Regions from separate parts of the Bradyrhizobium sp. SYSU BS000235 genome, predicted to be linked through region 2. Evidence: predicted binding sites of a transcription regulator. Region 2 holds the regulator's gene; each other region holds the start of a gene.
What was found. Region 2 encodes PhoB, which activates phosphate uptake and scavenging genes when phosphate is short. Its sites were predicted from a motif close to TGTCATNNANCTGTCAT; they were not measured.
Positions count from the first base shown of each region.

Region 1: ACP0KA_RS11355 (alkaline phosphatase D family protein) is a predicted target of PhoB. The motif match lies at 1,425-1,441, and genes of this name have one in related genera.
Region 3: phnC (phosphonate ABC transporter ATP-binding protein) is a predicted target of PhoB. The motif match lies at 1,830-1,846, and genes of this name have one in related genera.
Region 4: ACP0KA_RS11690 (DUF2794 domain-containing protein) is a predicted target of PhoB. The motif match lies at 1,877-1,893, and genes of this name have one in related genera.

Region 1 is NZ_JBMHJM010000001.1:2,434,850-2,438,056, reverse strand. Features, by position in the region: gene ACP0KA_RS11360 (TAXI family TRAP transporter solute-binding subunit) at 1-1,336, shown strand, start outside; gene ACP0KA_RS11355 (alkaline phosphatase D family protein) at 1,538-3,097, shown strand.
Region 2 is NZ_JBMHJM010000001.1:103,503-106,709, forward strand. Features, by position in the region: gene pqqB (pyrroloquinoline quinone biosynthesis protein PqqB) at 1-852, opposite strand, end outside; gene pqqA (pyrroloquinoline quinone precursor peptide PqqA) at 992-1,072, opposite strand; gene phoB (phosphate regulon transcriptional regulator PhoB) at 1,260-1,961, opposite strand; gene phoU (phosphate signaling complex protein PhoU) at 1,991-2,707, opposite strand; gene pstB (phosphate ABC transporter ATP-binding protein PstB) at 2,731-3,207, opposite strand, start outside.
Region 3 is NZ_JBMHJM010000001.1:3,757,152-3,760,358, forward strand. Features, by position in the region: gene ACP0KA_RS17490 (alpha-D-ribose 1-methylphosphonate 5-triphosphate diphosphatase) at 1-1,034, opposite strand, end outside; gene ACP0KA_RS17495 (chloramphenicol acetyltransferase) at 1,053-1,685, opposite strand; gene phnC (phosphonate ABC transporter ATP-binding protein) at 1,892-2,704, shown strand; gene phnD (phosphonate ABC transporter substrate-binding protein) at 2,744-3,207, shown strand, end outside.
Region 4 is NZ_JBMHJM010000001.1:2,493,615-2,496,821, forward strand. Features, by position in the region: gene acnA (aconitate hydratase AcnA) at 1-422, shown strand, start outside; gene ACP0KA_RS11685 (DUF1223 domain-containing protein) at 621-1,319, shown strand; gene ACP0KA_RS11690 (DUF2794 domain-containing protein) at 1,904-2,275, shown strand; gene ACP0KA_RS11695 (N-acetyltransferase family protein) at 2,441-2,968, opposite strand; gene ACP0KA_RS11700 (Bax inhibitor-1/YccA family protein) at 3,049-3,207, opposite strand, start outside.

The DNA of each region.
Region 1 (3,207 bases), 2.3 Mb from region 2:
GTCGCGCAAATCGAAAGCCTTGCTGATCGTCATTGCGGCGGTGCTCGCCACCGTGGCCGCCGTGGGCGGGGCGACTTATTACATGACGCGCGCGGTTCATCTCCGGATCGCGGTCGGTCCCCCGAACAGCGACGATGTGAAGGTCATTCAGTCCATCACGCAAATGTTCTCACGTGATCGCAGTTATGTCAGGCTGCGGCCGATCGTCACCGAAGGCGCCACCGCGAGTGCTGCGAGTTTGACCGCAGGCACGACAGACCTCGCCGTCGTGCGTGGAGACCTCGACCTGCCGAAGAATGCGCAGGCTGTCGCCAGCATCCGCAAGAACTTCGCCGTGCTGTGGGTCCCCGGAGCTCACCGCAAGGGTAGCATCACCAAGATCGAGCAGCTTGCGGGCAAACGTATTGGCGTGATCGGCCGCACACCGGCCAACGTCAATTTGCTGAAAGTGATCCTGACGCAATCCGGCGTTAATTTTGACAAAGTGCAGACCGTTCAGTTCAGCACCACCGGCTTTGCCGAAGCTGTCAAAAACGAAAAGATCGACGCATTCCTTGCAGTCGGTCCGCTCAACAGCAAAATCACCTCGGATGCCATTGCAGTCACGGCGAAGGACAAGAAGGTCACCTTCCTGTCGATCGACACCGCCGACGCCATCGCGCAAAAGTACCCCGCCTACGATTCCGGGGAAATTCCCGCAGGAACATTCGGCGCGAATCCTGCACGCCCGGACGACAAGATCGACACCATCACGTTCGCGCATCACATCGTCGCGCGCAGCTCATTGTCAGAGGCAACGGTCGGCGCGCTCACCCGTCAATTGTTCGCAATCCGCCAAAGCATCCAGAACGAATTCCCGCTCTCGGCGAAACTTGAAACGCCGGACACCGACAAGGACGCTGCCATTCCCGCGCATCCCGGCGCCGCCGCCTATGTTGACGGTGAAGAGAAAACCTTTCTCGACAAATACAGCGATTACATCTGGGGCAGCCTGATGGCGCTGTCCGCGCTCGGCTCTGCCGGCGCGTGGTTTGCGAGCTATCTGCGCAAGGACGAGCGCGTAACCAATTCTTCGCTGCGCGAGCGCTTGCTGCAGATGCTCTCAGCCGCACGCAAGTCGACCTCCATGGAGGAACTCGACGCGATGCAGGCGGAAGCCGACGAGATCATGACCAATACCCTGCACTGCTTCGAGGATGGGGCCATCGAGGAAGGCTCATTGACAGCCTTCAGCATTGCACTTGAGCAGTTCCACAACGCGGTGGCCGACCGGAAGGCGTTTCTGCTGCAGATGCCGGAGACCCCGACCCGTACCCCACGCCCTCACGTGGCTTAAACCTTTCTCCACGCCAATCCCGGCGCCGAACGCTCTATCGCTTGCCGATACGTTGCATGCGTTTTCCTCCGAGCGCGTTTCGCCAAGGCGTCACATAACCTTCCTTATTCTGTCAGGCATGCGCTGCATGGTGCCGCCCGCTGAGCCATGGACGGGCTTGCCGTGGGCGGGCCGGCTTGGATACCTGCTTTGGAGGCTTTCGTGACCCTTCGCATTTCTCGCCGACGCTTTCTGACAACCGCCGCCGCGGGCGGTATCACCGCAGCAAGCGGCATCGCGATGCCTCATCTCAGCCGCGCGGCAGACCGCCCGATGGTGTCCCATGGCGTGCAATCGGGTGACGTCAACGTCGACAGCGGCGTGGTGTGGGCGCGTGCCGATCGCCCCGCGCAGCTGATGGTCGAGGTCGCGACGACCGAATCGTTCAAGGACGCCCGCGCGCTACCGCCGATCAACGCGATGCCGGAAAACGATTTCACCGCCAAAATGCTGATCGAGGATCTGCCCTCCGATCAAACGATCTTTTACCGCGCCCGCTTCCGCGATCTGTCTCACATCAACATCGTCGGTGAGCCCGTGGTCGGCCGCTTCCGCACCGCACCGGCAAGCCGTCGCGACGTGTCTTTCGTCTGGGGCGGCGACGTCGCCGGGCAAGGCTGGGGCATCAACCCCGACGACGGCGGCATGTTCACCTTCGCGGCGATGCGCAAGCACAATCCCGACTTCCTGATTCACTCCGGCGATACGATTTATGCGGACGGCATCATTCCGTCAGAAGTCAAACTCCCCAACGGCAAGACCTGGAAGAACATTACGATTCCGGAGAAGGCGAAAGTCGCCGAAACGCTCGACGAATACCGCGCCGCGCACAAATATAACTTCCTCGACGACAACGTCCGCGCCTTCAACGCTGAAGTGCCGATCTTCGTGCAGTGGGACGATCACGAGATCTGCAACAACTGGTCGCTGTCGAAGCAACTGCCGGCCGATTACAAAGAGCGTGACATCACGCTGCTTGCGGCGCGCGGGGCGAAAGCGTTCCACGAAATGTATCCGATGCGGGAAAGCATCGTCGAACCCGGCCGCGTCTACCGGACCATCAATTACGGCCCGCACGTCGACGTGTTCATGCTCGACGAGCGCAGCTATCGCGGCCCGAACGGCGAGAATCAGCAGACCAGCTACGGACCCGATGCTTACTTCATCGGGCCGGACCAGCTCGCCTGGCTCAAGCGCGAACTTTTGAAGTCGAAAGCGACCTGGAAGGTGATCGCCTCCGACATGCCGCTCAGCATCATCGTTTATGATGATGCCACCGCCAAAAAGGGCTCCGAGGCCTTTGCCCAGGGCGATGGCCCGGTCCGCGGCCGCGAGTTCGAAATCGCCGATCTGCTGCGGTTCATCAAGACCGCCGGCATCCGCAACACGGTGTGGCTGACCGCCGACGTCCATTACACCGCCGCCCACTACTACAACCCCGACAAGGCCCAGTTCCAGGACTTCGAACCGTTCTGGGAGTTCGTCTCCGGCCCGTTCCACGCCGGAAGTTTCGGCCCAGGGGGCATGGACAACACGTTCGGCCCCGAGGTGCGTTTCGTGAAGGGCCCGGGGCCTGGTCATCAGAACCTGCCGCCATCGGAGGGCATGCAGTTCTTCGGCCACGTCAAAATCGAGGGCGCGACCGGACAGATGACCGTGACCCTCCGGGATAGGGCCGATACGGCCCTTTGGGCGATCACCCTCGACCCCAAAATGGGCTAACCAAACCCCCGAATATGCATTGTTTTCCGGCGATTTCTGACTATATTGCGCCGCAACGCGTCCGAGTACCCGGCCCCTTTTGGGCCGGGTTTGCTTTTGCAGGGATTGCC
Region 2 (3,207 bases):
CAGCAGCGCCAGATTGGAATTGTTGATGTGAAGAAAAACCTTACGGGCGATCCCGAGGCCGGCAAGCGCTGCGATTGCCCCATCCGCGCCTGACATGGCCATGTGTCCCATCCGCTGCCCTGTCTTGCTGCCAAGTCCTGCGGCGATCAGTTCATCATCGCGCCAGACCGTTCCGTCGAAAAACACCAGAGGCGCGTCTTTCAGACGCATCTTCAGCTCTGGGGTCATGGCGGCGCAAGCGGCAAGAAAAAAGAAGTATTGGCCACTCCGCTTGTCCGCAATCCGCAGCCCCACGGTGTCGCCCGCCTCATCGTCCACCGCAGGTGCAGCAGCGTCTTCAAGATACCAGGCACGTTTACCAGGAACGAGGAATGGCAAAACTTCCAACCCCGACGGCGAGCCGTTCGCCAACTTGGGCTCGAACGTGGCATCGAATTCGATCGGTTCGCGACGCACCCGCTCCGCACTCAGAACATTGAAGATGCTGTTGTCCCTCAGCGTCGCAAGAACGCGTTGGTGAGCGTAGATGGTAAATGGCCAACCCTCACGCAGGGACAGCAACCCCGCGACGGCGTCGACCTCGCCATTGGTCAGGATGACGCCTGCGATCGGGCTATGGCGTAATTGATCCGGCTTTGGATGAAGTTGCGGGGTCGCGATCACCTGTTGGCGCAGGTCAGGTGAAGCATTGATCAGAAACCAGTGTTTGTGGTCAGCGCTGACCGCTATCGATGCCTGCGTGGCTCGCAAGTCCGGCCGCTCAAGACGTGTGATTCGGCAGACCTCACAGTTGCAGTTCCATTGCGGGACGCCGCCACCAGCCGCCACCCCGAGAACGACAACGCGCAACATCAAAACGCCTCCGGCAATCCCGGTTCGCGGAATCCAGACCCAGACACAAACAAGGCCGGCTGCGAAAGAACTTCACCCATTGGGCGAGCCCTTACGCAAACCGGACCAATTGTCTTTTAAACTGAAGAAATTTGCAGACTTACTTGCGCGCCGCGCAGGCGTACATGTTGATTTCCATGCCAACCGGCACTTCAACAATCTTTGGAGCTTTCCAGGCCATTTTGGTTCTCCTTCCCAATTCAATCCTGCGACTGGGTTTCGCTGCCCCGTCGAGAGTCAGGTTAACACGGAGATGACCAAATGCGAGGTGCAATTTTGCCCTTCATTGGCACAAAATTGTTATTCGCCCTACCCAGGATTGCAAAGCAACATCAGACAAATGCTGCTCTGCAATAATTTTATCGAGATCACTCAGCCTTGGCGAAGCGATCATCCAGGGCGTAGCCCGCTCCGCGAACGGTGCGGATGGGATCCTGCTCCCGGCCAAGGTTCAGGAGCTTCCTGAGCCGGCCGATATGAACGTCCACGGTGCGCTCATCGATATAGATGTCGCGTCCCCAAACGCCGTCGAGCAATTGCTCCCGGCTGAAAACACGTCCCGGATGTTCCAGGAAGAACTCCAGAAGACGGTATTCGGTGGGCCCCAGATCAATCGGGCGGCCGGAACGGGCCACACGGCGCCGATCGCGGTCCAACTCGATATCGCCGAAAGCCAAAACCGTGGCGAGACGCTCCGGGCTGGCCCGTCGCAGCAAGCCCTTCACCCGCGCCAGCAATTCCGGGACCGAGAACGGCTTGACGATGTAATCGTCAGCGCCCGTCGCGAGACCCCTCACCCGCTCGCTTTCCTCGCCACGCGCGGTCAGCATGATGATGGGGATCTGCTTCGTTTCAGGCCTTGCCCTTAGACGACGGCAAAGCTCGATCCCCGACAAACCAGGCAGCATCCAATCGAGCACGATCAGATCCGGAATATGCTCCTTGAGTCTGGTGTCGGCGTCGTCCCCGCGTGCAACGGTTTCGACATCGTAGCCTTCGGCATCCAGATTGTAGCGAAGCAGCGTCGTCAACGCTTCTTCATCCTCGACGACAAGAATTCGGGCGCTCATGTCCGATCCTTCAATTTATATCCTTCCAATCAGCTGCCTGAGACAGCCGTCGCAAAACTCGTCATATCGCCTTTGGGGCGCTGATCGAGCATCTGTTGTCCTTCGATCATGTAGAAGACCGTTTCGGCAATGTTGGTCGCATGGTCCCCGATCCGTTCGATGTTCTTGGCGCAGAACATCAAATGGATGCAGAAGCCGATATTGCGCGGATCTTCCATCATGTAAGTCAGCAGCTCGCGGAACAGCGAGGTGCAGATCGCGTCGACTTCTTCGTCGCCTTTCCAAACCGCCATGGCGGCCGGCAGGTCATGCGCGGCATAAGCGTCGAGCACCGACTTGACCTGAGACTGCACCAGGTCGGTCATATGCTCGAGACCACGGATCAGCTTCAACGGATGGAAATCGCTGTCGAGTGCAGCAACGCGCTTGCCGATATTCTTCGACAAATCGCCCATGCGCTCCAGGTCGGTCGCAACCCGCAGCGAGCCGACGATCTCGCGAAGGTCGACAGCCATTGGCTGACGGCGAGCGATCGTCAATACTGCACGCTCTTCGATGGCATGCTGCAACTTGTCGATATCGAGATCAGCGGCGACCACGCGCTTGCCCAGCGCGACGTCCCGACGGATCAGAGCATCGACGGAATCCACGATCTGACGTTCCGCCAGACCACCCATCTCTGCAACGAGCCGATTAAGCTCCTGGAGATCTTCGTCGAACGCCTTGGCGGTATGATCTGTTCCCATAATAATTCTCCACGCGGTAAGCGTCAGCCGAAACGGCCGGTGATGTAGTCTTGCGTCCGCCGATCCGTCGGCGACGTAAAGATCTTGTTTGTTTCATCGAACTCGATGAGCTGGCCGAGATACATGAACGCCGTCTTGTCGGACACGCGCGCCGCCTGCTGCATGTTATGCGTAACGATCGCGATCGTGTAATTTTCCTTCAGTTCCTGGATCAGTTCTTCGACCTTTGCAGTGGAAATCGGGTCAAGCGCCGAGCAAGGCTCGTCGAACAAGATCACTTCCGGCCGCACGGCGACCGTTCGCGCGATACACAGGCGCTGCTGCTGGCCGCCCGAAAGGCTCAGGCCGCTCGCATTCAGCTTGTCCTTCACTTCATTCCAGAGCGCACCGCCACGCAGCGCAGTCTCAACGCGCCCGTCCATTTCCGACTTCGATATCTTTTCATAAAGACGGATGCCGAATGCGATGTTTTCATAGATGGTCATCGGGAACGGCGTCGG
Region 3 (3,207 bases), 3.7 Mb from region 2:
ATCTCGCCGCGGTCGTGCAGGCCCGTCGCCGCCGCCGGTGCGCCGGAAACCAATGACCAGGCTTGTGGCAGTGGCACGATCCTGTCGGCCGCGAGACGGAACGCCGCGAGCAGCGGCGCCGGATAGTAATAGTCTGACGCGAGGATGGAGCAGAGACCCTTGTTCACCATCTCGGCTGCACTGGTCCAGCCGGTGTGGCTGCCGCCGCGCACGACGTTCGGCGCGCCGAACACGGTGAAGTCGCCGCCGTCGATCGCGGCGCGGGCGGTTTCCTCGTTGATCGGGAACTCCGCGATGTCGATGCCGAGCCCGCGGAAGTTCGCGCGCTGCTCCGGAGACTCGTCGTCATGGGAGAGCAACGGCACATCGTTGTCGCGGGCAATCGCGGCAAGCCGTTCGATTGATGCAGGCACGTCGTCCGCGCGCTTCATGACCCGGTCCACCAGCGCATCGAATTCGCTTTCGCTGAGGCCGGAGCGCTCGACCATGCGCGCGCGCTTCTTCGGATTGCTCATCGACGCAGTGGTCATGTGCATGTGATCGTTGAAGGCGAGCAGGCTGACGCGGCCCGTCGCCAGCCACTCGGCGATCATCGGCTCCGCATCGAGGTTGAAGGTCTCCTGCCGCAGATGGAACCGCGTGTCGGCCGCGAAGCGTGGATGCAATTCCTCGATGGCGTCGGCAAGACGGTGAGCGTTCTCGGTGCCGCGCAAGCCCGGCTCCCATGACCATGTCGCCGCATGAAAGACGGTGGTCATGCCGTTGGCGATGGCCTGGCGGTCGCTGTCCATCAGCGCAACGTCGATCGGGAAATCGACGCCGGGGCGCGGCATCATCTGCCGTTCGAAGGCATCGCCATGCATGTCCACAATACCGGGGAGGGCGATCAGGCCGCGGCTGTCGATGCGGAGCGAAGCAGGTTCGGCACGCGACGATGTTTCCGAGATGAGGCCATCCGCCACATGGATAGTTGCATCATCCACAAATTCGTTGCCGATCAGCGTCTGTCCGCCTTCGATCAAGATATCCGTCATGCTTCGTCCGATCCCGCGTTATGCCAGCGCGTTGTTGTTGTACTTCTCGACAAAGGCTTCCACCGGCAGTTTCCGGAAATCCGGCAGCGCGCTGCGAAGCTGGTCGTGGGTCCAGTCCCACCATGCCAGCGCCATCAATTGTTCTTCGATCTTTTCCGAGAACCGTCGCCGGATCGGTTTCGCCGGATTGCCGCCGACAATGGTGTAGGCAGGCACATCCTTGGTGACGACGGCGCCCGCTGCGACCACCGCGCCTGTGCCGATGTTGCGGCCCGGCAGCACGATGGCGCCGTGACCGATCCAGACGTCGTGGCCAAATGTCACATGATGGCTGCGTCGCCAGTCGAAGAACTCCGCGTCATCGCTCTCGCCCGGGAAATAGGCACTCGCGCGATAGGTGAAGTGAGCCTGCGTCGCGCGATGCATCGGATGATTGCCGGGGTTGATTCGCGTCATCGCCGCGATCGAGCAGAACTTTCCGATGGTGGCGTAGGTAATCTGGCTGTCGTTCACGACATAGGAATAATCGCCGAGCGTAACTTCAAGAAGTGTTGTTCGTGCGCCGATTTCGCAATAAGCGCCCGCCTTGCTGTCGCGGAGTGTTGCAGTCGGGTCGATGAAGGGTTCGACGGAAAGTGTCTTGCCAGCCATAGGCGGTGGAATCTCGTAGTGAGGTGAGGCAGGGATGAGGGTGTGCGTAGTGTCTTCGGTGTGTTTCGTGACAATGTCATGAAGTTCGGATGACGGCAAACCTCTTCCGCATTGCACACAGAAGTGCGCGGGAACAGTCCACGCTGTCACACAACTGTAGAATACCCGCGTTAGCGGTGGAGCTCTGTTAAGCACGGAGCCGACGAATGCTTGTAGTGGACGGATTGACGTGCCGGTTTGGTGCAAAGACGGCCGTTGATAATGCTTCTTTCTCGATCGAGCCGGGCCGGTTCGTCGGCGTGATTGGTCGTTCGGGCGCCGGCAAGTCCACCCTTCTGCGCATGATCAACCGCTTGGAAGAGCCAACCGGCGGACGCATCAGCTTCGAAGGCGTCGACGTGACGGCATTGAAGGGCCAAGAGTTGCGCCGCTGGCGTGCGCGATCGGCAATGATTTTCCAGCAGTTCAATCTGGTCGGTCGCCTCGACGTGCTGACCAACGTCTTGATGGGCCGCCTTGCAGGCGTGCCGCTGTGGCGCTCGATGAGTCAGATGTGGGCGCAGGATGACAAGGCGATTGCCATCTCCGCGCTCGAACAATTCGACATGATGCCGATGGCGGCGCAGCGCGCCGATCAGCTCTCCGGCGGACAGCAGCAGCGTGTGGCCATTGCACGCGCGCTGGTTCAGCAGCCGGATATCATTTTGGCGGACGAGCCGATTGCATCGCTCGATCCGCGCAACACCCGCATCGTGATGGACGCACTGCTGCGCATCAACAAGCACTTTGGCATCACGGTGATGTGCAACCTGCATTCACTCGATCTGGCAAGGACTTACTGTGACCGTCTGATCGGTATGTCCGCAGGCCGCGTTGTGTTCGATGGCGTGCCTGCGATGCTCACGGACTCGATCGCCCGCGAACTTTACGACCTCGAGGCTGGTGAAGTCATGGACGAAACGCCGGACTTCGTACCAGGAGCATTGGCACCCGCGCTCGGAAATGTCGCGGCTGCCTGATCTTTCTGCCGAAACTATCTGACATAACAGGGGGACTTTATGTTCAATCGTCGTACTATTCTCGCCGGCGCAGCAGCGCTTGCGTTCACTGCAACCACAGCTTCGGCTCAGGACTGGAAAGCCAAGTATCCCGAGCTCAACTTTGCCGTCGTTCCCGCCGAGAACGCCTCGGGCGTGACCGAGCGCTGGGCGCCGTTCATTGCTTACCTGAGCAAGGAACTGGGCGTGAAGGTGAACCTTCGCATTGCCAACGACTATGCGGCGGTGATCGAAGGTCAACGCAACGGCAATATCCACATTGCCAGCTATGGTTCGGCGTCGTTCTCGCGCGCCCGCCTCACCGGCGTGAAGACCGAAGCGTTCGCCAACGACCGCAACATCGACGGCAGCACCGGCTACTATTCGATGTTCTTCGTGCTGGCCAAGAGCCCCTACAAGAGCATTGACGACCTGAAGGGCAAGAACCTCGGCCTCGTCGATCCGAACTCGACCTCGGGCAACAA
Region 4 (3,207 bases), 2.4 Mb from region 2:
CCGCGATGAAGTACCAGGAGGAGCAGGTGCCGCTCGTGGTGTTCGCAGGTGCGGAATACGGCAATGGATCGTCGCGCGACTGGGCGGCCAAGGGCACGCGTCTGCTCGGCGTCCGCGCAGTGATTGCCCAAAGCTTCGAACGCATCCATCGTTCGAACCTGGTGGGCATGGGCGTGTTGCCGCTGACCTTCGAAGACGGAGCGTCGTGGCAGTCGATCGGCTTGAAGGGCGACGAAAAGGTCACCATTCGCGGCCTTCAGGGCGATCTCCGGCCGCGGCAGAAGCTGACGGCGGAAATCGTCGATGCCGGCGGTTCGCTGAAGAATGTTTCGCTGCTTTGCCGCATCGATACGCTCGACGAGCTCGAATATTACCGCAACGGCGGCATCCTGCATTACGTGCTGCGCAAGCTGGCCGCGTAATAGGGCTTGCCAACGCAACCGTGAACGGGCTCACTGCGACGTGAGTAGAAGCTTAAGGGAAGGCGGCCTATCACAGGGCCGCCTTCTTCGTAAGGCAACTGAGTCAAAATAGGATGCGACGTGGCTTATCGGGATTCCAGTGCTGATGCGAAAGCGGCGGGCAAACTTGCCCAGCTGTCGTGTCTGCTTGGAGTCTGTATGGTTTTTGCCGCGGTTACGCCTGCTGGAGCAGAACCGCGTGCGGTGGTTGAACTGTTTACCTCGCAAGGGTGCTCCTCATGTCCCCCTGCAGACAAGGTTCTGGGTGATCTCAGCAAGGATCCCTCTGTCATCGCATTGAGTTTGCCGATCGATTACTGGGACTATCTCGGTTGGAAGGACACGCTGGCGGACTCTCGTTTCAGCGCGCGTCAAAAAGCTTATTCGCACGTCCGAGGCGATCGTGGTGTCTATACGCCGCAGGCCATCGTCAACGGCTCTGCGAACGTCCTTGGCAGTGACAAGGCCGGTATTGAAACTGCAGTCAGCCGGACAAAGGGCGTCGATGGTGCGATGTCGGTGCCTGTGACGATGACGAGGTCTGGTAAGCAAATCAACGTATCGGTCGCGGCCTCGGATACCGCGGGTCGAAGCGGTGAAGTTTGGATCTGCGCGGTGTCGAAGGCGGTTCCGATTACAATCGCGAAGGGTGAAAACCGCGGACATCAGATCACGTATCACAACGTGGTACGGAATATGCTGAAGGTCGGCGACTGGAACGGCAGCGCGAATAGCTGGAGCGTGCCGATCGAGAACATCGCGCGTGATGGCGTCGATGCCGCCGCCGTGTACGTTCAGGACGGCAATCGCGACAAGCCCGGACCGATGCTCGGCGCGGCCTTTACCTCCCTTAACTAAATCAGAAATTTTTCAGTCGTGAGCGCGAGGCTGCAAGTGGCCTGGGCAGCAGGCTGTTACCTGCAACAGCTTCGGTGAATTCTTTCCTATGCAAAGCAAGGCGAGGACGATTGGCCTGCCAACAAAAAAGGCCAGCTTTCGCTGGCCGGAAGGATTGGGGATCTACCTGACTGCGAATTAGACCCGATCCTATCGACCCCGGGGGGCTGGGGGCTGAGGAATCCGGTGCCAAAAGGACCGGGTCAACGCAGTGCAGTGTTATTCGCAGCCCAGCACGGCGGCGTATGGGCCGAATTCAGGCAGCATTATGATTTCGACTAACTTGCGTGTGATAACTCGTTGAGCAGCCTCGTGGTCCGATTTTAGCATTCGCATCCTGTTACCGCAGGCACCTCTTGCGAATGTTGGAATCGCAGGACCACTAGAAATTGTAAGTTTCGAGTTTGGAGTTTGACATTCGCTTACCTGCGGCCCGGTGAATCGCGAATGTCAAATCCACTCCACTCGCTGTTCCAATGGCTATTTCAAGCTTGCAGGTCCCGGCAGACCGGAGGACTATGTCGGTTAAGTGACAGGAGGCGCCGATGAATCCGATATCAGGGGATACAGACCCAAGCGAGACCCGGGGGCAGGAGCGCAGCAGCACCACACCGCTCCCGCCCCAGAATGTCACGTTCAACCGCCTCGAACTGAATCGCATCCTCAACCTCTACGGGCGCATGGTCGCCGACGGTGAATGGCGTGACTACGCCATCGACTTTCTGAAGGACCGGGCGGTGTTTTCGATTTTCCGCCGAGCTTCGGAAGTGCCGATCTATCGCATCGAGAAAGACCCGCGCCTGGCGCGCAAGCAGGGTGCTTACAGCGTGATCGCGGCCAGTGGACAAATTCTCCGCCGGGGTCACGAACTGGAACGCGTGCTGCTGGTCATTGACCGCAAGCTGGCACTGGTGTGAGCCTGGTGTCCCGATTCGGAAGTTCGCACAGACGCGCGGCGTGCCCGGATGCGGACTTCGGAATCAAAGGGACACCGGCAAGTCTATAATCCTGGTGCCGCTTTTGGATTTGAAGTCCTTCATCGCGCTTGGGACTTCACACGGAAGAATTTCAAATCCGCGGCGCTAGGCCGGAACGGTGGTGGCGCCGGCCCCCAGCGCGCGTTGCATCATCACCGTATCGAGCCACCGCCCGAACTTGAACCCAACATCCGGGTGCGTGCCGATCATCTGGAATCCTGTCCGGGTGTGCAGGGCGACGGAGGCTGCATTCGCGGAGTCGCCAATGACCGCGATCATTTGGCGATAACCTCGCGCCTCCGACTGCGCGATCAGCTCGATCATCAAGGCCGTTCCAATGCCGCGCCGATGGCTTGCAGGCGCCAGATAGACGGAATTTTCCACGGTGAAGCGGTAGGCAGGCCGGGGGCGATAAGGCCCCGCATAGGCATAGCCCACCACGTGTCCCTCGAGCGTCGCCACGAGATAGGGAAAGCCTGCTTCCTGAAGCGACGTGAAGCGCCGGGTCATTTCAGCGACATCCGGAGGGGTCAGTTCGAAGGTCGCGGTGCCGGTGCGGACCTCGTGGTCATAGATGCGGGTGATGGCAGGGATATCCGCCGGAGCGGCGGATCGGATCGCGGGATTCGACATGCGGGCAGCTTAATTTTGTAGTCCGCAAAACAAAAGCCCCGGCTTTTGGCCGGGGCTTTCCGAAAATCGATCGATCCTGATTAATCGCGCTGTCCGAGCAGCTGCAGCAGCAGCGTGAACAGGTTGATGAAGTTCAGGTAAAGCGAGAGTGCGCCGGTGATTGCTGCACGCTCCGCGATGTCGCCGCCCTGGCCGGCGTAGCCGTAGATGTAGTCGTTCTTCAGGCGTTGCGTATCCCA